4 regions of the Telluria sp. AZSoR62 genome follow, and region 4 is predicted to be linked to each of the others. Evidence: predicted binding sites of a transcription regulator. Region 4 holds the regulator's gene; each other region holds the start of a gene.

Region 1 (5,723 bases), on a different contig from region 4:
GGCGTTGAAGCCGCCCAGCATGGCGCTGATCAAGTCGCTGGTGGCGGCCGGCTCCATCACCACCGTATAGCGGCCCGGTTCCAGCGCGCGCGCGTCCACCGAACGCAGCGCTTTTTCGATGGCCACGTCGGCCGCTTCGCGCGGATCGAATCTGTTGACGTCGCGCGCCGAGCGCTTGACCCAGCCCGAACCGCGCCCGTCCGCGGTGCGCACGGTGCAGGTGAAGTCGAGCGAGGTGGCGGCCTGGTGGCCGAACACGCCGTTCGAGTTGGCGATGCTCTCGAAGGTGGAGCGGTCGGTGAAGAAGCCGGCGGCGACCAGGCCCTTCTTGCGGCAGGCTTCCATCGCATAGGCGGCAGCCTGGGCGCGGTACTCCGGGTCGATGTCGGCGGTACGCTGCACGAAGGTATCGGAAGTCTTGTAGGCGGTCTTGGCCAGCGCCGGCATGAATTCCGGATTCTCCGGCGCCAGGCGCGCCAGGTCTTCGGCGCGGCGCACGGCGCGCTCGAGCGATTTGTCGTCGAACTCGTTGATGGTGGCGGTGCCCTGGCGCTTGCCGAAGGCGACCTGCACCTGCAGCTGGGTGTCGTCGGACAGGCCGGCGGTGGAAACGGCATTGCGCGCGAAGCGGATGTTGCCGATGCGGCTGCCCTCGACGCTGACGATGCATTCGTCGGCCTTGGAGAGCGACAGCACGCGGTCCGAGATGCGCTTGGTTTGGTCCTGGTTCAGGATGCTCATGGGGTCCTCGCCTTAGCCGATTTTACGTGCGGTGTTGATCACGTTGATGCCGTTGAAGCGCGTCGTGCTCGAGCCGTGCGAGACGATGCTGATCTGCGGCGGCTGGCCCTTGCCGTCGAAGAAGGAGCCTCCCATGCGCCAGTCGCGCTCGTCGCAGATCGCGCTGCAGGCGGTCCAGAATTCCTGGGTATTGGCCTGGTAGGCGACGTCTTCCAGCATCGGGCCGATCTTGCCGTCCTTGATTTCGTAGAACAGCTGGCCGCCGAACTGGAAGTTGTAGCGCTGCTGGTCGATCGAGAACGAGCCGTCGCCGACGATGTAGATGCCCTTCTTGATGTCCTTGACCATCTCGTCCGGGGTCAGCTTCTTCTTGCCGGGGGCGAGCGAGACGTTCGGCATGCGCTGGAACTGCACCGAGTTCCAGCTGTCGGCGTACGAGCAGCCGTGCGATTCCTTTTCGCCGATGATGTGGGCCTGGTCGCGGGTGGCCTGGTAGTTGACCAGGATGCCGTCCTTGATGATGTCCCACTTCTTGGTCTTGACGCCTTCGTCGTCGTAGCCGACGGCGCCCAGCGAGCCCGGGGTGACCTTGTCCGCATACAGGTTGACCATCGGGTTACCGTACTTGAATTTCTTGGTCTCCCACTTGTCGAGCGTGGCGAAGCTGGTGCCGGCGTAGTTGGCTTCGTAGCCGAGCACGCGGTCCAGTTCCGTCGGGTGGCCGACGTTCTCGTGGATGGTCAGCCACAGGTGTTCCGGCGAGAGCATCAGGTCGTACTTGCCCGGCGTGACCGACTTGGCGGTCAGCTTCATCTTGGCGTCGCGGCCGGCGGCCCTGGCGTCCTCGATCAGGTCGTACGAACCGGTGTACAGCGTGGCGACGCCGCCGGCAGCCTTGATCTTGTGCTCGGGGCGTGCGTCCAGGTATTCGTAGCCCATGCCGACCGGCGCGCCCAGGCCCGAACGCGAACGGAATTTGCCGGTGGCTTTGTCGACCGCGGTGGCCTGGAACGGCGCCCACAGGCGGTGCACGTCCTGCTCGATGTAGGAACCGTCGGTGGAAGCGAAGTACTTTTGCTGGTTCACCTGGAACAGCATCGAATTCATGAAGGCCGCGCCGCCGTCCATGCCGGCCTTGTTGGCGGCGATGAGCAGGTCGGCCTTTTCCTTGATCGGCACGGTGCGCCAGTCCTTCTTGATCGGCGTGGCCCACGACACTTCGCCCACGCCCTTGACTGGCGCGAGACGCACCGGTTCGGACTGCAGCTTGGCATTGGCCTTGGCGATCGCCACTGCCTGGCGCGCGGCGTTGGCGATGCCGTCGCTGCTCATGTCGGAGGTGGCGGCGAAGCCGTAGGCACCATTGGCGATCACGCGCACGCCGATGCCGGCCGACTCCGTGTTGGCCACGTTCTCGACGTTCAGGTCGCGGGTGGTGATGAACTGGTTCAGGTAGCGGCCGATGCGCACGTCCGCGTAGCTGGCGCCGGCCTTGGTGGCGGCGTTGAGCGCAACGTCGGCAAGCGCCTTCTTGGCGGCGGTCGGCATGCTGGTCAATAGCTCTTCAGCGGCGATCGCGCGGCTGAACGGGACCAGGGAGGTGGCCATGGCCAGGCTGCTGAAGTTTAGAAAAGTACGGCGTTCCATCGTGTCTCCTGAAATCTACCTGTTTCTGGACAGCGGTCCCGCCGGCTTCACGGTCCGCTCTTGTATGTACGGCGCTGGCAAGTTTCCTGGCCAGGCAATGATTGCGACGAAAAACTTGGCAACATTAGCAGCAAGATGAGGATTTGAATAGGCAATTGTTGTGCCATATCAAAGCCTTTGCTAAGTGCATGATTTTGGATGCGGGCGACTGTCCGGCCCGGTGTCCGGACGACCGTCCGCTGTGTCCGCTGCGGACAATTTCCGGACAACAACGGGACAAGCCCGCGGGCCGGATATGCATATACAGGGAACGCTTGACTGCCGGTCCGAGCTGCCGGATCATCAGCGCGGCGGCGGCGTCCCGACCGGCCGCGCACAACAACTCCTGGAGACCCCGAACCGATGAAACGACTGATCCTGGCCGCGATGCTGGCCACCGGCATGGCCGGCGCGGCCCACGCGGACGACGCACTGAAAGCGGCCATCGCGGGCGAACACCGCAGCGCCGCCAACAAGGCGCGCGACAGCGCCCGCCATCCCTACGAAACCCTCACCTTCTTCGGCATCAAGCCGAACATGACGGTGGTGGAGCTGGCGCCGGGCGGCGGCTGGTACACCGAGATCCTGGCTGCCTACCTGCGCGACAAGGGCAAGCTCATCGGCGCCGGCCCGGCCATCGTTCCGGAAAGCCGCGGCGGCATGGCCTTCCGCAAGAAGCTCGATTCGAACCCGGCCGTCTTCGACAAGGTCGTCCCGGCCGTGTTCGAACCGCCTGCGACCTACGCGATCGCGGCGCCAAACAGCGTCGACATGGTGGTGACCTTCCGCAACCTGCACAATTGGGTGGGCACGGGTGAAGAAGGCCTGAAAACCACCTTCAAGGAAATCCACAAGGTCCTGAAACCGGGCGGTGTGCTGGGCATCGTCGACCACCGCCTCCCGGCCAAGATGACGCAGGATGCCAAGGCATCGAGCGGCTATGTGCACGAAGCCTGGGTGATCAAGACCGTGGAAAGCGCGGGCTTCAAGCTGGCCGGCAAATCCGAAGTCAACGCCAATCCGAAGGACACGGCCGACCACGAAAAAGGCGTCTGGACCCTGCCGCCGGTGCTGGCCAACAAGGACAAGGACCGCGAGAAGTACATGGCGATCGGCGAAAGCGACCGCATGACGCTCAAGTTCGTCAAGCAGTAAGCCGCGCCACCTTCCCGGCCGGGGCGGGTTCGCCCTCCCCCGGCTGTGAAGATTCGTGTGTTTCCTTCGGCGGCGAGCGTGTATATTCTGGCGGCTTGTATCCATCCAGTCCGACCCGATTGAGCCACCGAAGGAATTTATGAAGATCGTCCGCCTCGCCGCCGCCGTGGCATTCGCCATGGCAGGCCTCGTCCACGCCCAGGACACCACCCCACCGCCCGCCCCGACGCCTGCGACCCCGCCGTCGCCTGCGACCGCGACCCCGTCCGCCACCACCGCACCGGCCCTGCCGTCCGTCGAGAATTCGGTGGTCAAGATCTTCGCCACCGTGCGCCGTCCCGACCCATACAAGCCCTGGGCCAAGCAGTCCCCGGTCGACGTGACCGGCTCGGGCGTCATCATCGAGGGCAAGCGCATCCTGACCAATGCCCACGTGGTCGGCTATGCCAGCCAGGTCGAGGTGCAGGCCAGCCAGTCGGGCGACAAGGTCTCGGCCAAGGTCATTGCCCTCGCACGCGGCCTGGACCTGGCGGTGCTGGAGCTGGACGACGCCTCCTTCTTCGACAAGCGCCCGGCGGTGCCGCGCGCAGCCGTGCTGCCGGACGTGCGCGAAGCGGTATTCGCCTACGGCTATCCGGTCGGCGGCAATTCGCTGTCCACCACCCGCGGCATCGTCTCGCGCGTGGAATTCGTCGGCTACGGCTCGTTCAGCTCGGGCCTGCGCATCCAGATCGATGCGCCGATCAACCCGGGCAACAGCGGCGGCCCCGTGATCGCCGGCGACAAGATGATCGGCCTGGCCTTCTCGATGGCGGCCGGCGCGCAGAACATCGGTTATGTGATCCCGAACGAAGAGATCGAGCTGTTCCTGAAAGACGTGGCCGACGGCCGCTACGACGGCAAGCCGCTGCTGCACGACAGCATCCAGACGCTGGAAAACCCGGCGCTGCGCCAGTACCTGAAACTCGACAAGTCGGTCGAAGGCGCGGTGGTGCATCGTCCGTATAAAACCGATGCGAGCTGGCCTCTGAAGGAATGGGACATCGTCACCCACATCGGCGAGCACCCGATCGACAACCAGGGCATGGTCAAGCTGGGCTCGAACCTGCGCGTGCGCTTCCAGTACCGCATCCAGCAGGTGGCGAAAAACGGCAAGGTGCCGATGACCATCGTGCGCGGCGGTAAGACCATGCGGGTGGATGTGCCGGCCAGCGGCCCGCGCCCGCTCCTGATCCCGGACCTGAACGGCGGCTACCCGTCCTATTTCGTGTACGGCCCGGCGGTGTTTACGCGCGCCACCAGCGAATTCCTGTCCTTCCTGGTCTCGAGTGCACCGGCGATGAATGCCTACAGCTTCAACGACAGCCCCCTGGTGACCCAGCGCGGCGATTCGCCGGATGCGGCGCGCGAAGAGCTGGTGGTGATCAGCAGTCCCTTCTTCCCGCACAAGCTGGTGAGCGGCTACAGCAACCGTTTCGGTTCGGTGGTCGATACGGTCAACGGCGTCAAGATCCGCAGCCTGGCGCACCTGGTGGCGACCCTGCGCGACCTGAAGGACGAGCACGTGGTGTTCAAGTTCGACCAGCGCTACGGCGAGACCATGATCCTGCCGCGCAAGGCGACGCTGGATGCGACCGATGCGATCCTGTCGGATAACGGGGTGCGCACGCAGGGGTCGGAGGATATGATGAAGGTGTGGGGCGGGAAGTAAGCTAAGGTCGGCTCACGCAATCATTGGGTTCCCGCCTTCGCGGGAACCCAAGTTCAACAGGCCGTGGATCAGCCCTTCTTCTCTTTCTTCACAGGCGTGAACAGCAGGTCCTGGAAGTCATAGCTGAAGTCCGTCTCCGTCGACACCGGCTTCATCCGCATCCGTTCGATGCTGCCGTCGTGGTCCAGCGAGAAGGTCACGTAGGCGTCCGCATTGAAGTTGCGCTCCTTCCAGCGCACGATGAAGGTGTCGTGCTGGAAGTGCTCCAGTTCCCCCGTCAAATCAGGCGTCTTCGCAAACGACAGCACCTGCTTCGTTCCCACCCGCTTGATGCTCGCCAGGCCATACCACGGGTCCTGGTAGTCGCCTTCGTAGGCGGCCAGCGCCAGCGACGGTTTCGACGCGGCCGCACGGGTCGCGGTTTCCTTCT
Region 2 (5,723 bases), on a different contig from region 4:
TGAAGGCGCCGAACAACCCGGCGTGGTAGGCAGCGCGCCGGCGCAACAGCGGCGTACTGGCGAACAGGGTCCACAGGGAGCCGATGAGCTGGCGGTAAGGCAGGCTGGACGCTGGACGACGTTGCGGCAGCTTGCTGCGCAAGATGAAGGCCAGGGCGGCGATCGCTACGGAGGCGGCGCCGAAGACGACCTGCCAGCTCGCGTGGTCGGCAACCAGGCTGGCTGCCGGGCGCGCCAGCATGATACCGAGCAGCAGGCCGCTGACGACCTTGCCGACTGTTTGTCCGCGCGTTTCCTCGCGTGAGAGGTGGGCGGCAAAGGGCACCAGCACCTGGGCCGCGACCGAACCCAGCCCGATGCCGACCGAGGCGGCCAGGAACATCCAGGCAGTCGATCCCAGCGCGGCGGCAGCCAGCGCCAACGCCGTGCACAGCAGGGCGACGAAGACGAGCTTGCGGTTTTCCAGCAGGTCTCCCAAGGGCACGATGAACAGCAGGCCCAGGGCGTAGCCCATCTGCGTCAGCGTCACGACCAGGCCCGCCGCCCCGGTCGACAAGCCGGTCGCCGCACTGATCGGGCCGAGCAGGGTTTGGGCGTAGTACAGGTTGGCGACGATCAGGCCGGCGGACACCGCCAGCAGGCGCACCATGCCGGGTGAAATATCGCTGTGTGTCGTGGAAACTGGATGCATGGCGTTCTCCTTGAATGATGGCCTTCATTCTAGGAAATCCCGGCCAGGAGATCAGGAGCCCGGCAGGCGCTATACAATTCATAAAATATGAACAATCGGAAGGCGCCATGGACCGCATGAAAGCCATGCTGACATTCGTCCGCATCGTCGAAGCGAAAAGCTTTTCTCGCGCGGCCGAAACCCTCGACCTGCCACGCGCCTCCTTGACGGCCACGATCCAGAACCTGGAAGCCTACCTGGGCCGCAAGCTGCTGCAGAGGACGACACGCAGCGTGTCGCTTACCTCTGACGGTGCGCAATACTACGCGCGCTGCGTCGCCATCCTCGCGGCCGTCGACGAAGCCGAAGCGGCGCTGCGCGGCGACCAGGAAGCGCCCACGGGCCGGCTGCGGGTTGCACTGCCGGCCACCCTGGGGCGCAACCTGGTGATTCCCCAGCTGGCGCGGTTCCATGCGCTGTACCCCGGGATCGAACTGGTGATCGGCATGAGCGACCGCCTGGTCGACCTGGCGGGCGAAGGCATCGACTGCGCCCTGCGCGTGGGCAGCCTGCCGGACTCCAGCATGGTGGCGCGCAGGATCGGCAACATGCGCTTCGTGACCTGTGCGGCGCCGGCTTACCTGGAGCGGCATGGCAGGCCGGAGACGCTGGAGGACCTGGCGCAGCACCGGGTCATCCTGCATTTCTCGGGGCGCACCGGGCGCCCCTTCGACTGGGAGTTCCTGATCGATGGCAAGCTGGTGCGGGTCGATGTCGGCGGGCCGGTATCGGTCAACGATGCCGACGCCAACCTGGACCTGGGTGTGCAGGGACTGGGCATCATGCAGGCCGCGACCTACCAGGTGGCAGGGTACGTACAGGAAGGGCGGCTGGTCGAGCTGCTGCCCGACTACCCGCTGCCCTCGATGCCGGTTTCGCTGGTGTACGCGCAAGGGCACAGCGCCTCTCCGAAGGTCAGGGCATTCGCGCAGTGGCTGGCGTCGCTGTTGGAAGGGCACCCGGAGCTGCGGCCCTAGCGGTGAGGAAGCAGCAGGAGAAAAACGAACGGCGGGCAGTCCCGCCGACAAGCCACCCCGGCAGTGCCGGGATGGCTCGGCCTTTGGCTATCAGGCCTTCTTGCGGCGGCTGGCGCCGATTGCCGCGACGCCCAGCAGGGTCAGGGCGATCGTGGCTGGCTCCGGAACGTCCGCCTGGCGGGTGAAGACGTAGTTGTTCGAGGTAGCGGCATTGCCGACGTGGTCGCGGATGTAGGCGGACCAGTCGCCCTGTCCTTCGCCAGCATAGTTGTAGCCGTTGCCGCCGATGTCTTCGTTGATGTCCTCGGCCAGGCCGACGTTGCCGCCGCCATTGTTCAGGTGGTTGACCTGGCCATAGCCGTCGTACCACGCCAGGTGGTTGACGAAATTGTCGACGGTGCTCAGGGCATAGGCGCTGCCTGGAGCAACCGCGCCGAACACCAGCGTTGCCGCTTCGATGCCGTTATAGGTCACGCCATTGGTTTGCCAGTTCGGGCCGGCAGCGACATTGAACATGCCGATGTATTTCCACGACTGGTTCTTCGCGTCGAGGTAGGTGTTGCCGACGACTGGTGCAGCGGTAGCGCCGGCGCTGACGGTGAGGGCCAGGACTGCGGTAGCAAGAAAACGTTTCATTTTATCCCTTTTAGTTGTTTATACCAGTGCTGTAAGCACACACCATGCCAGCGACATAAGTTGCTGATTTTAAACAATGTTCAAATTCAACTTATTTTTCCTGTAAAGAATATCGACAGGGATACTTACCTACTGCCGCAGTAGCGGCGCCCGGCAACGCGTGATACATTTGTGGCATGCCCGGCACCCGCTGGATTCCTCGCCTTCCACCCTCGGAGACCACCATGAGCACCCTGACCGGCAACAGCCTCGACACGAAGCGCAGCCTCGGCAAAAGCATTTCCCATGTCGCCATGGCGACGGCTGCCGTGCTGGCGATTCCGCTGGTGGCGATGCAGTTCACGCAGGAAGTGAACTGGACGGCGTCGGATTTTCTCGTCATGGGCGTGCTGTTGATGGTGACGGGCCTGGCTTTCGTGTTCGCCTCGCGCAAGGTCAAGACCACGAAGCAGCGCATCGTCGTCGGTGGCCTGATCGCGCTGGCCTTCGTGTATGTGTGGGCAGAGCTGGCGGTGGGCATCTTTACCAACTTGGGAAGCTGAGACGCTTGTCGCGTTTCGATGACGCGACGGTGCGTTGACCGCGTGGGCAAGGAGCTTGCCCACCCTACCTATAGACAAGCGCTGCCGGCGCGTAAGCTTGCTACCGCACTACACCTCCGTGACAATTCCTTGTTGACTTAAGACAAGGTGTTACATCTGTAACAACGGAGCGGCTGTTGGATGAAGTATAATTTCGGGCTCATCCGGCTCAGCCATTCCACATGACCACAACCCTGACGCACCCGACCGGGGCGCTGCCAGCACGGGCCGCCTCATGATCTCGCCCCTGATGCTGCGAGGCCTGTGGGCCTACCGCGGTTTCGTGCTGGGCAGCGTCAAACGCGAATTCCAGTCGAAATACGTGAACGCAATGCTCGGCGCCGTCTGGTCGGTGCTGAGTCCGCTCGCAATGATCCTCGTCTACACCGTGATCTTTTCCGAGGTCATGCGCGCCAAGCTGCCCGGCAACGATTCCGGCGCGGCCTACTCGATCTACCTGTGCGCCGGCATCCTGACTTGGGGCCTGTTCGCCGAGATCGTCGCCCGTGGCCAGAACATGTTTCTCGAGCAGGCCAACCTGATCAAGAAGATCAGCTTCCCGCGCATCTGCCTGCCCTTGATCGTGGTGCTCAACGCCCTGGTCAATTTCGGCATTATCTTCGGGCTGTTCGTCGTCTTCCTGCTTGCCACCGGCAACTTCCCGGGCCTGGTGTTCTTCGCCATCGTCCCGGTGCTGCTGCTGCAGGTGCTGCTGGCCATCGGCTTAGGGATGGTCAGCGGCATCCTGAACGTGTTCTTCCGCGACGTCGGCCAGTTCGTGACGATCGCCATGCAATTCTGGTTCTGGCTCACGCCCATCGTCTACCCGGCCAGCATCCTGCCGCAAGAGGTGCGGCCGGTGCTGGTCTACAACCCGATGGCCGCCGTCGTGCAGGCGCACCAGCAGATCCTGGTCGAAGGCCGGCTGCCCGACTGGAATTCGCTGATTCCGGCCGCCCTGATGGCGCTGCTGCTGTGCATCCTCGGCATGCGTTTGTTCCGCAAGCGCTCGGGCGAGATGGTGGACGAACTCTGATGGGCACGATCGTCGTCTCCAACCTGGGCAAGGCCTACAAGCAGTACCCGACGCGCTGGTCGCGCCTGGGCGAATGGCTGCTGCCGCTGCGCGGCCCGCGCCACAAGCTCAAATGGGTGCTGACCGACGTCAGCTTCCAGGTCGCGCCGGGCGAAGCCGTGGGCCTGATCGGCATCAACGGCGCGGGCAAGAGCACGCTGCTCAAACTCATCACCGGCACCACCCAGCCGACCACCGGCGCGGTCCACATGCAGGGCCGCGTGGCGGCGCTGCTGGAATTGGGCATGGGCTTCCACCCCGACTTCACCGGCCGCCAGAACGTGTACATGGCCGGCCAGCTGCTGGGCATGACGGTGCCCGAGATCGCGCAGCTCATGCCGCAGATCGAAGACTTCGCCGGCATCGGCGAGTACATGGACCAGCCGGTGCGCGTGTATTCGAGCGGCATGCAGATGCGGGTGGCCTTCTCGGTGGCCACCGCGCGCCGCCCGGACATCCTGATCGTGGACGAAGCGCTGTCGGTGGGCGACGCCTATTTCCAGCACAAGAGTTTCGACCGCATCCGCCAGTTCCGCAAGGAAGGCACCACCCTGCTGCTGGTCTCGCACGACAAGCAGGCGATCCAGTCGGTGTGCGACCGCGCCATCCTGCTCGACGGCGGGCGCCTGGCCAAGGAAGGCAAGCCGGAAGAAATCATGGACTACTACAACGCCATGATCGCCGAGCGCGAAAACGAGACCGTGCGCCTGAACGGCACCGTCGGCGGCAAGGTGCAGACCATTTCCGGCACCGGCGAAGCCACCGTTTCGGACATCGCCCTGATCGACGAGAGCGGCGCGCGGGTCGAAGTGGTCGACGTCGGCGCGGCCGTGACGCTGGAAGTGCGGGTGCAGGCAAAAGCCGCGATCCCGCGCATGGTGCTCGGCTACATGATCAAGGACCGCCTCGGCCAACCGATGTACGGCACCAATACCCACCTCAAGGGCCTGCCGCTGGACGGCATCAACGCGGGCGAGGAAGTGGTCTACCGCTTCGCCTTCCCGATGAACCTCGGCCCCGGCACCTATTCGGTCGCCACCGCGATCGTCAGTACCGAGACTCACCTGGTGAACAACTACGAGTGGCGCGACCTGGCCCTGGTATTCACCGTGATGAACATGCGCCGCCCGCACTTCGAGGGTTCGGCCTGGCTCGACCCGGCCATCGACATCCAACGCACATGACATTCATTTCCTACGCCCAGAACCTCGAGGACGTGCTGCTGTGGCGCGTGCTCGGGCACGTGAACAACGGCTTCTACATCGACGTCGGCGCCAACGACCCCGAAGAGCATTCGGTAACCAAGGCCTTCTACGACGCCGGCTGGCGCGGCATCAGCATCGAGCCGCTGCCCAGCTTCCACCAGGCCTTCCTCGACCAGCGCCCGCGCGACGTCAACCTGGCGGTGGCCGCCGGCAGCGCGGACGGTGAATTGACCCTGTACGACGTGCCGGCCGTGCGCGGCTGGGCCTCGCCCGAAGCGTCGGTAGCCGAACTGCACCGCGCCGAGGGCCATGAAGTCGCCGAGCTGACCGTGCCGGTGCGCACCCTGGCCTCGGTCTGCGCAGAGCACGTCGAGGGCGAGATCCACTTCCTGAAGGTCGACGTCGAAGGCTTCGAGGGCGACGTGCTGCGCGGGATGGACTTCGCGCGCTGGCGCCCGTGGGTGCTGGTGATCGAAGCGACCCTGCCGAACAGCCGCGCCACCAACCACGCCAGCTGGG
Region 3 (5,723 bases), on a different contig from region 4:
CGCTTTGTCGACCATCCTGCTGCGATGTTGTCGCAACAGGCAGGCATTATAGAGATTCTATTCCATACGTCAAGGATGACGCAGAACATTTCTACAATCCCAATATTACAGGCTGGACGCCTTCTCCTTGATCAGCGGCCAGGCGCGGCGCAGGTAGTAGAACATCGACCAGACGGTCAGCACGCCGGCCAGCCACAGGAAGTATTCGCCCCAGTAATGGGTGTCGATGCCAAACAGCACGTCATGGAAGAGCAGCATCGGGATCGCCGTCATCTGGGCGGCGGTCTTGATCTTGCCCAGCGAGCTGACGGCGACCGACTTGGTTGCGCCGAGCTGGGCCATCCATTCGCGCAGGGCCGAGATCGTGATCTCGCGGCCGATGATGATGAAGGCGATGATGGCATTGACCCGGTCGAGCTGCACCAGCACCAGCAAGGCGCCGGCCACCATCAGCTTGTCCGCTACCGGGTCGAGGAAGGCGCCGAAGGCGGAGGTCTGGTTCCAGCGCCGCGCCAGGAAGCCGTCGAACCAGTCGGTGATGGCGGCAATGGTAAACACCAGGGTCGCCGCCAGGTTGCGGTCGGCCAGCGGCAGCCAGTGGGTGGGAAGGTAGAAGACGCCTACAACGAGGGGAATCAGCGCTACGCGTAACCAGGTCAGGAGAATCGGGATGTTGAAAGGCATAGGGAAGCACTGATTACAGGAATGAAAGTTTGCGCCGCTAGTCTACATGGCTATTGCCAATTGGACTAGGTGACGCGACCGTATCCCCGAGATTCCTGCCGCTACCCTCTCGCCCTGCCCGGCTTTCCGGAAAAATGCGCGAAAAAAACTGCGCGGCGAGCCGCACAGTCTCTCGTCGCCCTCCCGGGCAGGATTACTGCTTGCGGCGGCGCACCGTGGCCGCAGCCAGCATGCCCAGGCCTGCCAGCGCGAGCGAACCCGGCTCGGGCACATCGGCAGGACGAACGTCTTCGCTCAGCAGGGTGACCGTGGCGCTCTGCATCCGGGTACGTGCGTTCGACTGGTCACGCCCGTCGAAGAACAGGTCGTTCAGCGAAATCTGGTACTTGCCATAGGTGCCGAAGCCGACGGTCAGCGGCGCCCAGTCGATCGAGAAATCGGTGACGTTATCCTGGGTCTGGCCCAGATCCGCCACACCGGTCGTGGTGACGATCTTGGTGCCGCCGCCAGCCGGGGCGGTAAAGGTGAAGGTCGCCGTGACGCCCAGGTTGTCCGTTTCACCGGCGGTGATGCCTGGGTTGCCGTTCGCCTCGCGGAAGACGATGTTGCCGATATTGAAGGTGTATGGCATGCCGCCCACGGTCAGGGCGAAATTCTGGGTGGCGATGGCCGTGGTCGGGAACAGCACGTCCAGCAGCGTCGACGCATTGCTTTCGGTGGTTTCCGTACCGTAGCCGGTTCCGCCGGTGACGGTTGCTGCGGTGATGGTGAACGACACGGGGGCTGCTTGGACTGCGCCGGCCGCGAATGCGGTAGCGGCGACAGTGGTGATCATCAGGTTCTTGAGTAACGAGGCTTTCATGGCACGATCCCTTTATGGTTATAAATACTGCATTACTTTATAAGCATAAATCATGCCAAGGAGTAAATATTAGTAAATACAAGCACTTGGAATCCGTGCCAAAATCTGGAACGCAAAATCGTCAAATTCGTCGGCACTACCAAAGGTGAGAGGCCGTGTGTCATACCCGAAAATATGTGTTTCGGGTTAGTTTCCGAGTCTCAATTTGATGATATTAATTACGTGTCGATTGCATCGATCGGCAGGCAAACATGCGCGCGGGGTAGCGGACGGAATTGTCCAGCCGGAATCAATGGGGAATAAAAGGTGCAGGCCGGCAGGGAACATACGCGCCCCTGCCGCTTCCGTCAATGCAGCTGGCGGTAGATCTCTTCGGCCAGCGTGCTCGAGATCCCCTCGACGGACATCAGGTCCTCCACGCTGGCGTCCACCACCCCGCGCAGGCCGCCGAAGCGGGCCAGCAGGCGCTGGCGGCGCTTGGCGCCGATGCCTTCGATCTCTTCCAGGCGCGAGGCCTGGCGGGCCTTGGCGCGCTTGGCACGCATGCCGGTGATGGCGAAGCGGTGCGCCTCGTCGCGGATCATGGCCACCAGCATCAGCGCGGCCGATTCCTTGCCCAGTTCCTGGGGCGCACGGCTGTCGGCGAAGATCAGGGTTTCCAGGCCCACCCGGCGCGCTTCGCCCTTGGCCACGCCGACGATCATGCCGATGTCCAGGCCCAGCTCGACGAACACCTGGCGCGCCATTTCCACCTGGCCCTTGCCGCCGTCGACCAGCACGATGTCCGGCATCACGCCCTCCCCGTTCGCCACCTTTTCGTAGCGGCGCGTCAGCACCTGGCGCATGGCGGCGTAGTCGTCGCCGGGCGTGATGCCGTTGATGTTGAAGCGGCGGTATTCGCCGTTCTGCATCTGGTGGTGGTGGAACACCACGCAGGATGCCTGGGTCGCCTCGCCACCGGTATGGCTGATGTCGAAGCATTCGATGCGCAGCTCGTCGAGCGTGTCGTGGTCCAGTCCCAGCACGTCGGCCAGCGCGGTGGTGCGGGCCTGCTGCGAGCCCTGTTCGGACAGCAGCCGCGCCAGCGCCAGCTCGGCGCCCTTGCAGGCCATTTCCAGCCACTGGCGGCGCTGGCCCTGCGGCTGGAAGATCAGGTTGATCCGGTGGCCGCACTGCTCGGATAGCGCCACGATCAGGTCGGGCTGGTCGAATTCGATGTTCAGGATCAGGGTGCCCGGGATGAACTGGCCGGAATAGTGCTGGGCCAGGAAGGCGCACAGCACCTCCACTTCGATCGGGCACTCGCCCAGCGATTCGCCCACATGGGTCGGGAAGTAGGCGCGGTCGCCCAGGTGGCGCCCGCCGCGCACCATCGCCAGGTTGACGCAGGCGCGCCCGCCCTGCACCACCACGGCGATCACGTCGACGTCGGCGTCGCCCACGGTTTCCATGCTTTGCGCGTGCAGCACTTTCGACAGCGCCTGGATCTGGTTGCGCACGCTGGCGGCCTGCTCGAACTTGAGCTCCATCGCGTACGACTGCATCTTCTGCTCGAGGTCTTGCAGGACCTCGGTCTGGCGCCCGCGCAGGAAGCGCGCGGCATTGTCGACATCAAGCAGGTACTGGTCCGGCTCGATCAGGTTCACGCACGGCGCGCTGCAGCGCCCGATCTGGTGCAGCAGGCAGGGACGCGTGCGGTTGGCGTACACGCTGTCCTCGCAGGTGCGCAGCATGAACACCTTCTGCAGCAGCTGGATCGATTCCTTGGCCGCCCACGCGGAGGGAAACGGGCCGAAGTACTGGTTCTTCTTGTCCAGCGCGCCGCGGTAGTAGCCCATGCGCGGCGCCGGGCCGCTCGAGATCTTGATGTAGGGGTAGCTCTTGTCGTCGCGGAACAGGATGTTGTAGCGCGGCTTGAGCGACTTGATCAGGTTGTTTTCCAGGATCAGTGCTTCGGCTTCGCTGCTGGTGACCGTGGTTTCCAGGTTCGCGATCTGCGACACCATCATCGCGGTGCGCGGGCTCGACAGCGTCTTCTGGAAATAGCTCGACACGCGCTTCTTGAGGTTGCGCGCCTTGCCGACATACAGCACATTGCCGTTGGCGTCGAGATAGCGGTAGACGCCCGGCAGGTCGGGCAGCTTGGCGACGGTCTCGAGCACGCGCAGGCGCGCCTGTTCGGTGGGCTTGACCGGGTCTTGCGCGTCTTCCTTCAATGTCGCTTTCAATTCTTCTTTCATCGCCTGCCAACTGTCCGGCCGTGCGCGCGGCCGCGGCACTGGCTTGTTCGTCTTGCCGGTGGAGGGGGCGCGCGCCGGTTTGCGCGGAGCCGCGGGCATTGCCGCCCCGCCCGCCGCCACGAAGACCGCGGGGGCTGCTGCCGGTTCCACCACGGTGTCATCCTGCGCCGGCTCCGCCGGTGCGGGTACTTGATACTTGCCCACTGTCTGTCGCTTGCCCGATCGCGCTTGTATTCTAGCCGTTGCCGTCCTGCGTGACGATCACGAAGGCGACGCCGTAGTCGGCTTCGTCGCTGATCGATACCTGCGCCGTCAAGCGGTTGGCGCGCATGAATTCCTCGAGCGCCCCGCTGCAGACGATGACAGGCTTGCCACCCGGCGCATTGACGACCTGGGCCGAGCGCCAGGTCATGGGCATGCGCATGCCCAGCCCGATCGCCTTCGAGAACGCTTCCTTGGCCGAAAAGCGGGTCGCCAGGAAGCTCAGGCCGCGCGCGGCGTTCTTGGCGCTGCGCGCGTGGTATTTTTCCAGTTCCTGGGGACCCAGGATCTTCTCGGCAAAGCGCGGGCCGCTGCGCGCCAGCGCCGCTTCGACGCGCGAGATCTGGACGATGTCGGTACCGATGCCGTAGATCATGCCGGGTTCCTCAACGCGGGTAGGACGTGGCCCAGGCGCGCCGCGACCATGATCGCCTTCATCTCGCGCACGGCGTTTTCCCAGCCCGCGAACAGCGCGTGGGCGACGATGGCGTGGCCGATGTTGAGCTCATGGATGTCGGCGATCGCCGCGATCGGCTGCACATTGGTGTAGTGCAGGCCGTGGCCGGCATTCACGCGCAGGCCGCGCTGCCTGCCGGCATGCACGCCGATCTTGATGCGCTCGATCTCCCGCAGCGCTTCCTCGCCTTCGCTTTCCGCATAGCGGCCCGTGTGCAGCTCGATCACGGTGGCGCCCACGGCAGCGGCCGCTTCGATCTGGGCCGGGTCGGCGTCGATGAACAGCGAGACGCGGATCCCCTCTTCCTTTAGCTGGCGGGTTGCGGCTTCGACTTCCTTGAAGTAGCGGATCACGTCCAGGCCGCCCTCGGTGGTGACTTCCTCGCGCCGCTCGGGCACCAGGCAGACGTCCTGCGGATTGACCTGGCACGCAAAATCGATCATCTCGCGCGTGACCGCCGCTTCCAGGTTCATGCGGGTGGCCAGCATCGGGCGCAGCGCGATGACGTCGGCATCCTTGATGTGGCGGCGGTCTTCGCGCAGGTGCAGCGTGATCAGGTCGGCGCCGGCCTGCTCGGCCAGCAGCGCCGCGCGCAGCGGGTCCGGGTAGGTGGTGCCGCGCGCATTGCGCACGGTGGCGATGTGGTCGATGTTCACGCCCAGGTCGATGACGGGGCCGGCGGGTTGCAGGAAGCTCATTCTGGCTCTTTGTAAACGTTGGCGTTAACTTTGTTCATAACTGCATCAGGTCGATCAGGATCTGGCGCGTGTTCAGCGGCGCGCCCCCCAGGTGGTGCGCCAGCAAGAAGCGCATCAGCTGCTTGCTCTGGGCCTGGGTGGACGGGTCGGCATAATCTTCGCGTTCCATGTCGAGCAGGGTCTTGCCCGTCACGACAGGCCAGACCTCGCCCATGCCGGCCGCGCGCGCGCCCCTTTCCGGATCGACCACGTAGTCGCAGCCTGGATCGACCGCCCCGCGGGTCGTCGTGCAACGGCCGAGGTCGGCAGCGACGCCTGTTTCCTTAAGTAAGGCCCGTTCGAACTTTCGCAAGACGATGGGCACAGGTTCTCCGTGCGCGAGCTGGTTCAGGGTGGACACGTAGTGGTCGAACAGGGCCGGATGCTTGTCGTCGCGGGCAATCAGCTTGACCAGCAATTCGTTCAGATAAAAGCCGCATAGCAGCGGCGTTTTCTCCAGCGGCAACATGCCGCCCACCCAT
Region 4 (5,723 bases):
TGCTGCAGACCCCGCTGACCATCCAACGGCTGTACGACGACAATCGCGACAGCCTCCAGCTCGGCTGGTTCGCAGGCTTTCCCGGCGGCGAGCGGCAGATCGCGGGCGACGCCGCCTCGGCCGCCGACCAGGTCGGCCACCTGAACCTGATCCACCCGGGCCGCATCCAGGTGTTCGGGCACCAGGAACTGAACTACTACCACCGCCTCAAATCGAGCTCGCGCACCCACGTCATCGGCGAGCTGATCGGCGGCGGCCCGCCGGCCCTGATCATCGCGCAGGGCCTGGAAACCCCGCCCGACATCCTCGCGATTTGCGACGACCAGAACATCCCGCTGTTCTCGACCCCGCTGCCGGCGGCGCAGGTGATCGACTTTCTGCGCGTCTATTTGTCCAAGAAACTGGCGCAGCGCGTCATCATGCATGGTGTGTTCATGGACGTGCTCGGCGTGGGCGTGTTGATCACGGGCGACTCGGGCCTCGGTAAAAGCGAGCTGGGCCTGGAACTGATTTCGCGTTCGCACGGCCTGGTGGCCGACGATGCCGTGGAATTCTCGCGCATCGCCCCGAACATGATCGAGGGCCGCTGCCCGCCGCTGCTGCAGAACCTGCTGGAAGTGCGCGGCCTGGGCCTGCTGGACATCAAGGCGATCTTTGGCGAGACCGCGGTGCGCCGCAAGATGCGCCTGAAGCTGATCGTGCACCTGGTCAAGCGCGGGGCCCTCGACGAAGAAGTCGAACGCCTGCCCTTCCAGCACCCGACCGAAGACGTGCTCGGCCTGCCGGTGCGCAAGGTCGTGATTCCCGTCGCCGCCGGCCGCAACATCGCGGTGCTGCTCGAGGCCGCCGTACGCAACACCATCCTGCAATTGCGCGGGATCGATACGCTGCAGGAATTCATGGAGCGTCAACGACAAGCCATGACCGGCGACTGACCCAGGCCGCATGGCTCGCGGGGGACAAGCCCGTGGCGCTTGCGGTATCATCACTGCCATGCACATCGTCCTCATTACCGGTATTTCGGGCTCAGGCAAATCGGTTGCCCTGAATGTCCTCGAAGACGCAGGCTACTACTGCGTCGACAATCTCCCGCCGGCCCTGCTGCCGGCCCTGGTCTACGCTGTCGGCGAAAAAGGCGCGGACAAGATCGCCGTCGCGGTCGATGCCCGCAGCGCCGAATCGCTGGTTGAATTGCCCGTGAGCGTGCGCCACCTGAAGGAAGAAGGCCACAACCTCAAGGTGATGTTCCTGACCTCGAGCACCCATTCGCTGGTGGCGCGCTTTTCCGAAACCCGCCGCAGTCACCCGCTGTCGCACCAGGTGCGTCCGGGGGAAAACCCGGCCTCGCGCCGCACCCTGATCGAATGCATCGCCGAAGAACGCGAACGCCTGTCGGCGATCGAAAACCTCGGCCACGTGATCGACACCTCGGAGCTGTCGGCCAACAAGCTGCGCGAATGGATCCGCGAACTGGCCGACATCGAACACGCGCCGCTGACCCTGTTCTTCGAGTCCTTCGCCTTCAAGGTCGGCGTGCCGCTCGACGCCGACTTCGTGTTCGACGTGCGCGCGATCCCGAACCCGTATTACGACCTGGCGCTGCGCCCGCTCACGGGCCGAGATGCTCCCGTGATCGCCTTCCTGGATGCCCAGCCCAGCGCCACCGAGATGCTGGAAGATATCAAGAACTTCGTCGCCAAATGGCTGCCCTCGTTCAAGACGGACAACCGCAGCTACCTGACCGTGGCGGTGGGTTGCACCGGCGGGCAGCACCGCTCGGTGTACATGGCGGAACGCCTCGGCGCCTATTTCGGAGGCACCGAACGCGTGATCGTGCGGCACCGGGAGCAGCCCAAGCACGTTGCGGTCTGAACGCTTGAAAAACGGTGGGGGCGGGTAACCCGGGCCAACGGCCCGGGTTACCCGCCCCCACCCACATTCAAACCGGCGTCAGGCCAGGTGGTGCAGCGGATGCGCGTAGTCGGGCCACACTGGCTCGAAGAATGCCGCCACCATCTCCGGCGTGACTTCCTCCAGCGTCGCCGGATTCCACTTCGGCGCATTGTCCTTGTCGATCACCAGCGCGCGCACGCCTTCGAGCACTTCGCCGTGCTCGAAATTGCGGCGCACCAGCGAGCGTTCCATGCGCAGGCAGTCGGCCACGCCGAGCGCGGCGCCGCGCAGCAGGAGTTCGCGCGTGACGCACATCATCAGCGGCGAGCGCTGGCGCATGGCCTTCAGGGCCTTTTGCGCGAACGGGTTTTCGTCGCGCGCGAGCGATTCCATGATGGCGGCCACTGAAGCAGCGCTGAAGTGCGCATCGATCACGGCGCGCTGGGCCTGCAGTTCACTGCTGCCGGCGGCTTGCGCAAACGGCGCGGCAAACGCGCGGATCGCCGCAGGCAGGTCGGCGCCCGCGGTCGCCTCCACCAGCGCCATCAGCTCGCCCATCTTCTCGCCCGGCACGAACAGGTCGGCCAGTCCCACATAGATGGCGTCGGCCGCGCCGATGGTCAGGCCGGTCAGGCCCAGGTATTGCCCCAGCTGGCCCGGCGCATGCGACAGGAAATGGCTGCCGCCGACATCCGGGAACAGGCCGATGTTCACTTCGGGCATGGCAACCTTGCTGCGTTCGGTGACAATGCGCAGGCCGCAACCAGGGCCGCCCTGGGCGATGCCCATGCCCCCGCCCATCACCACGCCGTCCATCAGCGCGATATACGGCTTCGGGTAGAAATGGATCAGGTGGTTCAGTGCGTATTCTTCGGTAAAGAAGTCTTCCAGCAGCGCGCTGCCGCCCATCGGCCCGACCTGGCCCTTTTCGTGGAAGAAGCGGATGTCGCCACCCGCGCACAAGGCCTTCTCGCTGGTGCTGCCGATGACGACCGCGTCGATGCCGGCGTCAGTTTGCCAGTCGCGCAGGATCGCGGTGAGCGCGCGCACCATGTCGAGCGAGAGGGAGTTCAGGGCTTGCGGCCGGTCGAGCGTAATGACGCCGGTGCGGTTGGCGACGCGGGTCAGGACGGTGTCGGTCATGGAGATGCTCTGTGATCGAAAAGACATGCATTCTACAGAACAAAAGCGTGAAATTGGAAGCGTGCAAACGTAACAGTAAAGGGAGCGCCCAGCAAAAAGGGCGTCCCCTCAGACGCCCCTGCTGTCATTGCTGCTGTGCGTATTTACGCGACGGCGGCTTCGCCGGTATCCGGCAGGCGCTTGTGCGCCACGTGATTATGGTTTTGCAGCATGGACTTGTGCTTGATGACCTGGCGGTCCAGCCTGTCCATCAGCATGTCGATCGCCGCGTACAGGTCTTGCGCGGCGCTGGCCACATGCAAAATTTTTCCTGATACTTGCAGGTTGATCTCGGCTTTCTGCCGTTTTTCTTTTTCGGTGAGATTATCGATGGCGAGGAACACGTGGGTGTCGATCACGTGGTCGAAATGGCGGGTAATGCGCTCGAGCTTATTCTGAACGTATTCACGAATTGCGGGAGTCACTTCAAGATGATGACCACTGATTGTGAGGTTCATACACACTCCTTTGAAATGTTGCCCTGCCGGCACCACAAGGTAGGTGGGACAGTGCTTTACAGAGACTTGCGGAGGCTGACGGGAGGGATCTTGAGGGCTTCGCGGTATTTGGCTACCGTCCGGCGCGCAATGACCATACCTTGTTCCCCGAGCATTTCCGCGATCTTGCTGTCGGATAAAGGGTTCTTAGGGTCTTCTGCTCCTGTCAATTGCGCAATCAGCGCGCGGATCGCCGTGGAAGATGCTTCTCCCCCCGCTTCGGTGGCGACGTGGCTTCCGAAGAAGTATTTCAGTTCAAACATGCCGTGGGGGGTCAACATGTATTTCTGCGTGGTTACACGGGAAATAGTGCTCTCGTGTAGGCCTAGTGTATCAGCAATCTCGCGCAGCACAAGCGGACGCATGGCAACCGCGCCGTGGCTGAAAAAGTTGCGCTGGCGCTCAACAATTGCCTCGGCTACGCGCAGGATCGTGTCGAAACGCTGGCGCATATTCTTGATCAGCCACTTGGCTTCCTGCAGCTGTGCGCCCATCTGGCTCTCGCTTTTTCCCTGCTTGAGCAGGTTGGCGTAAAGCGAGTTCACGCGCAGCTTCGGCATCACATCCGGGTTCAGCATGACCGACCAGCCGCTCTTGGCGCGGCGTACGATCACGTCCGGCACCACGTAGTCCGAGGCAGCGGACGCAAAGGCCGCGCCGGGATGCGGATTGCACTGGCGGATGACGGCCTGGACCTCGCGCAGGTCTTCGTCGTCGCAGTCCAGCGCCTTCTTGAGCTTGGTGTACTCGCGCTGGGCGAACCAGCTCAGGTAGCCTTCGACGATGCTCAAGGCCAGGCGCCGCGTCACCATCGGCACGCCCGGCATGCGACGGATCTGCAGCGCCAGGCATTCGGCCGCGCTGCGGGCGCCGCAGCCGACCGGGTCCAGGCTCTGCACCAGCGCCAGCGCGCAGCGCAGCTCGTCCATCTCGATCTCGAGTTCGGCGGGCAGGCGCGCGTGGATGTCGTCCAGCGGCTCCTCCAGGTAGCCGTTGTCGTCCAGCGCATCGATCACCAGTTCGGCCAGCGCGCGGTCGCGCACGCCGCAGCCGGTGGTGCGAACCTGCTCGGCCAGGTGCTCGCGCAGCGACACGCTGCACGCTTCCAGCTGCGGGCGGCCGTCTTCGTCGTCGCCGCTCCTCGCGCCGCCGCCCTCGCCGCCCCAGTCGCCGTCAGGCTCGCCGCGGTCGCGGTCGCCGTCCTCGAAGCCGTCGGCATCGGGCTTGGCGGCCTCGCCTTCGCCGCCTTCCTGTCCCGGCTGCGCGGCCGGGGCTTCGGCGCTGGAGGGGGCGCTGTTGATGGCGCCGTCGGCCAGCAGCCGCACCGAGTGGTCGAGCGGATCGTCGAGCCGTTCGAGCAGCGGGTTATCGGTCAGTATCTGCTCGAGCTCCTGGTGCAGTTCGAGCGTGGACAATTGCAGCAGCCGGATCGACTGCTGCAGTTGCGGCGTGAGCGCCAGGTGCTGCGACGTGCGGAGTTGCAGGGACTGTTTCATGGTCACATGCGGAAGTGTTCGCCGAGGTAGACGCGGCGCACCGACTCGTCGGCGATGATGTCGTCCGGACGGCCCGAGGCCAGCACCGCCCCCTGGTTGATGATGTAGGCGCGGTCGCAGATGCCGAGCGTCTCGCGCACGTTGTGGTCCGTGATCAGGACGCCGATGTTGCGCTCCTTCAGGAAGCGCACGATGCGCTGGATCTCGATCACCGCAATCGGGTCCACGCCGGCAAAGGGTTCGTCCAGCAGCACGAAGCGCGGATTGGTAGCGAGTGCGCGTGCGATCTCGACGCGGCGGCGCTCGCCGCCCGACAGCGACAGCGCCGGGTTCTCGCGCAGCTTCTCGATCTGCAGCTCGGCCAGCAGGGTGTCCAGGCGCCCGTTGATCTCGTCCTTCGACAAGGCCTTGCCCTCGTTGGTGCGCTGCAGTTCCAGCACGGCGCGGATATTCTCTTCCACCGTCAGCTTGCGGAACACCGAGGCTTCCTGCGGCAGGTAGGACAGGCCCAGCACCGCGCGGCGGTGGATCGGCAGGCTCGAGATGTCGGTGCCGTTGATGTCGATCGAGCCGGCGTCCGACGGCACCAGGCCGACGATCATGTAGAACGAGGTGGTCTTGCCGGCGCCGTTCGGGCCCAGCAGCCCCACCACTT

Evidence for each region. The regulator sigma-54, encoded in region 4, starts transcription at its own class of promoters, with help from an activator protein. The targets are predictions, from matches to a motif close to TGGCANGNAANCTGCTTT.
Region 1: the regulator sigma-54 is predicted to act here: its motif matches at 2,537-2,554, upstream of AC3XQU_RS20995 (TldD/PmbA family protein).
Region 2: the regulator sigma-54 is predicted to act here: its motif matches at 2,376-2,393, upstream of AC3XQU_RS01330 (PEP-CTERM sorting domain-containing protein).
Region 3: the regulator sigma-54 is predicted to act here: its motif matches at 1,587-1,604, upstream of AC3XQU_RS17885 (PEP-CTERM sorting domain-containing protein).

What each region holds. Positions count from the first base shown of each region.
Region 1 covers NZ_JBYTST010000017.1:54,489-60,211, reverse strand. The annotation lists gene AC3XQU_RS21000 (TldD/PmbA family protein) at 1-741, opposite strand, end outside; gene AC3XQU_RS20995 (TldD/PmbA family protein) at 754-2,388, opposite strand; gene AC3XQU_RS20990 (class I SAM-dependent methyltransferase) at 2,791-3,582, shown strand; gene AC3XQU_RS20985 (S1C family serine protease) at 3,722-5,293, shown strand; gene AC3XQU_RS20980 (serine hydrolase) at 5,362-5,723, opposite strand, start outside.
Region 2 covers NZ_JBYTST010000001.1:307,075-312,797, forward strand. The annotation lists gene AC3XQU_RS01320 (MFS transporter) at 1-691, opposite strand, end outside; gene AC3XQU_RS01325 (LysR family transcriptional regulator) at 799-1,707, shown strand; gene AC3XQU_RS01330 (PEP-CTERM sorting domain-containing protein) at 1,798-2,343, opposite strand; gene AC3XQU_RS01335 (hypothetical protein) at 2,568-2,885, shown strand; gene AC3XQU_RS01340 (ABC transporter permease) at 3,160-3,960, shown strand; gene AC3XQU_RS01345 (ABC transporter ATP-binding protein) at 3,960-5,183, shown strand; gene AC3XQU_RS01350 (FkbM family methyltransferase) at 5,180-5,723, shown strand, end outside.
Region 3 covers NZ_JBYTST010000011.1:192,960-198,682, reverse strand. The annotation lists tRNA gene AC3XQU_RS17895 (tRNA-Gly) at 1-3, opposite strand, end outside; gene pgsA (CDP-diacylglycerol--glycerol-3-phosphate 3-phosphatidyltransferase) at 106-684, opposite strand; gene AC3XQU_RS17885 (PEP-CTERM sorting domain-containing protein) at 878-1,546, opposite strand; gene uvrC (excinuclease ABC subunit UvrC) at 1,894-3,885, opposite strand; gene acpS (holo-ACP synthase) at 4,022-4,423, opposite strand; gene AC3XQU_RS17870 (pyridoxine 5'-phosphate synthase) at 4,420-5,202, opposite strand; gene recO (DNA repair protein RecO) at 5,237-5,723, opposite strand, start outside.
Region 4 covers NZ_JBYTST010000006.1:200,993-206,715, forward strand. The annotation lists gene hprK (HPr(Ser) kinase/phosphatase) at 1-935, shown strand, start outside; gene rapZ (RNase adapter RapZ) at 994-1,872, shown strand; gene AC3XQU_RS11810 (enoyl-CoA hydratase/isomerase family protein) at 1,951-3,036, opposite strand; gene hpf (ribosome hibernation-promoting factor, HPF/YfiA family) at 3,180-3,533, opposite strand; gene AC3XQU_RS11820 (RNA polymerase factor sigma-54) at 3,590-5,068, opposite strand; gene lptB (LPS export ABC transporter ATP-binding protein) at 5,071-5,723, opposite strand, start outside.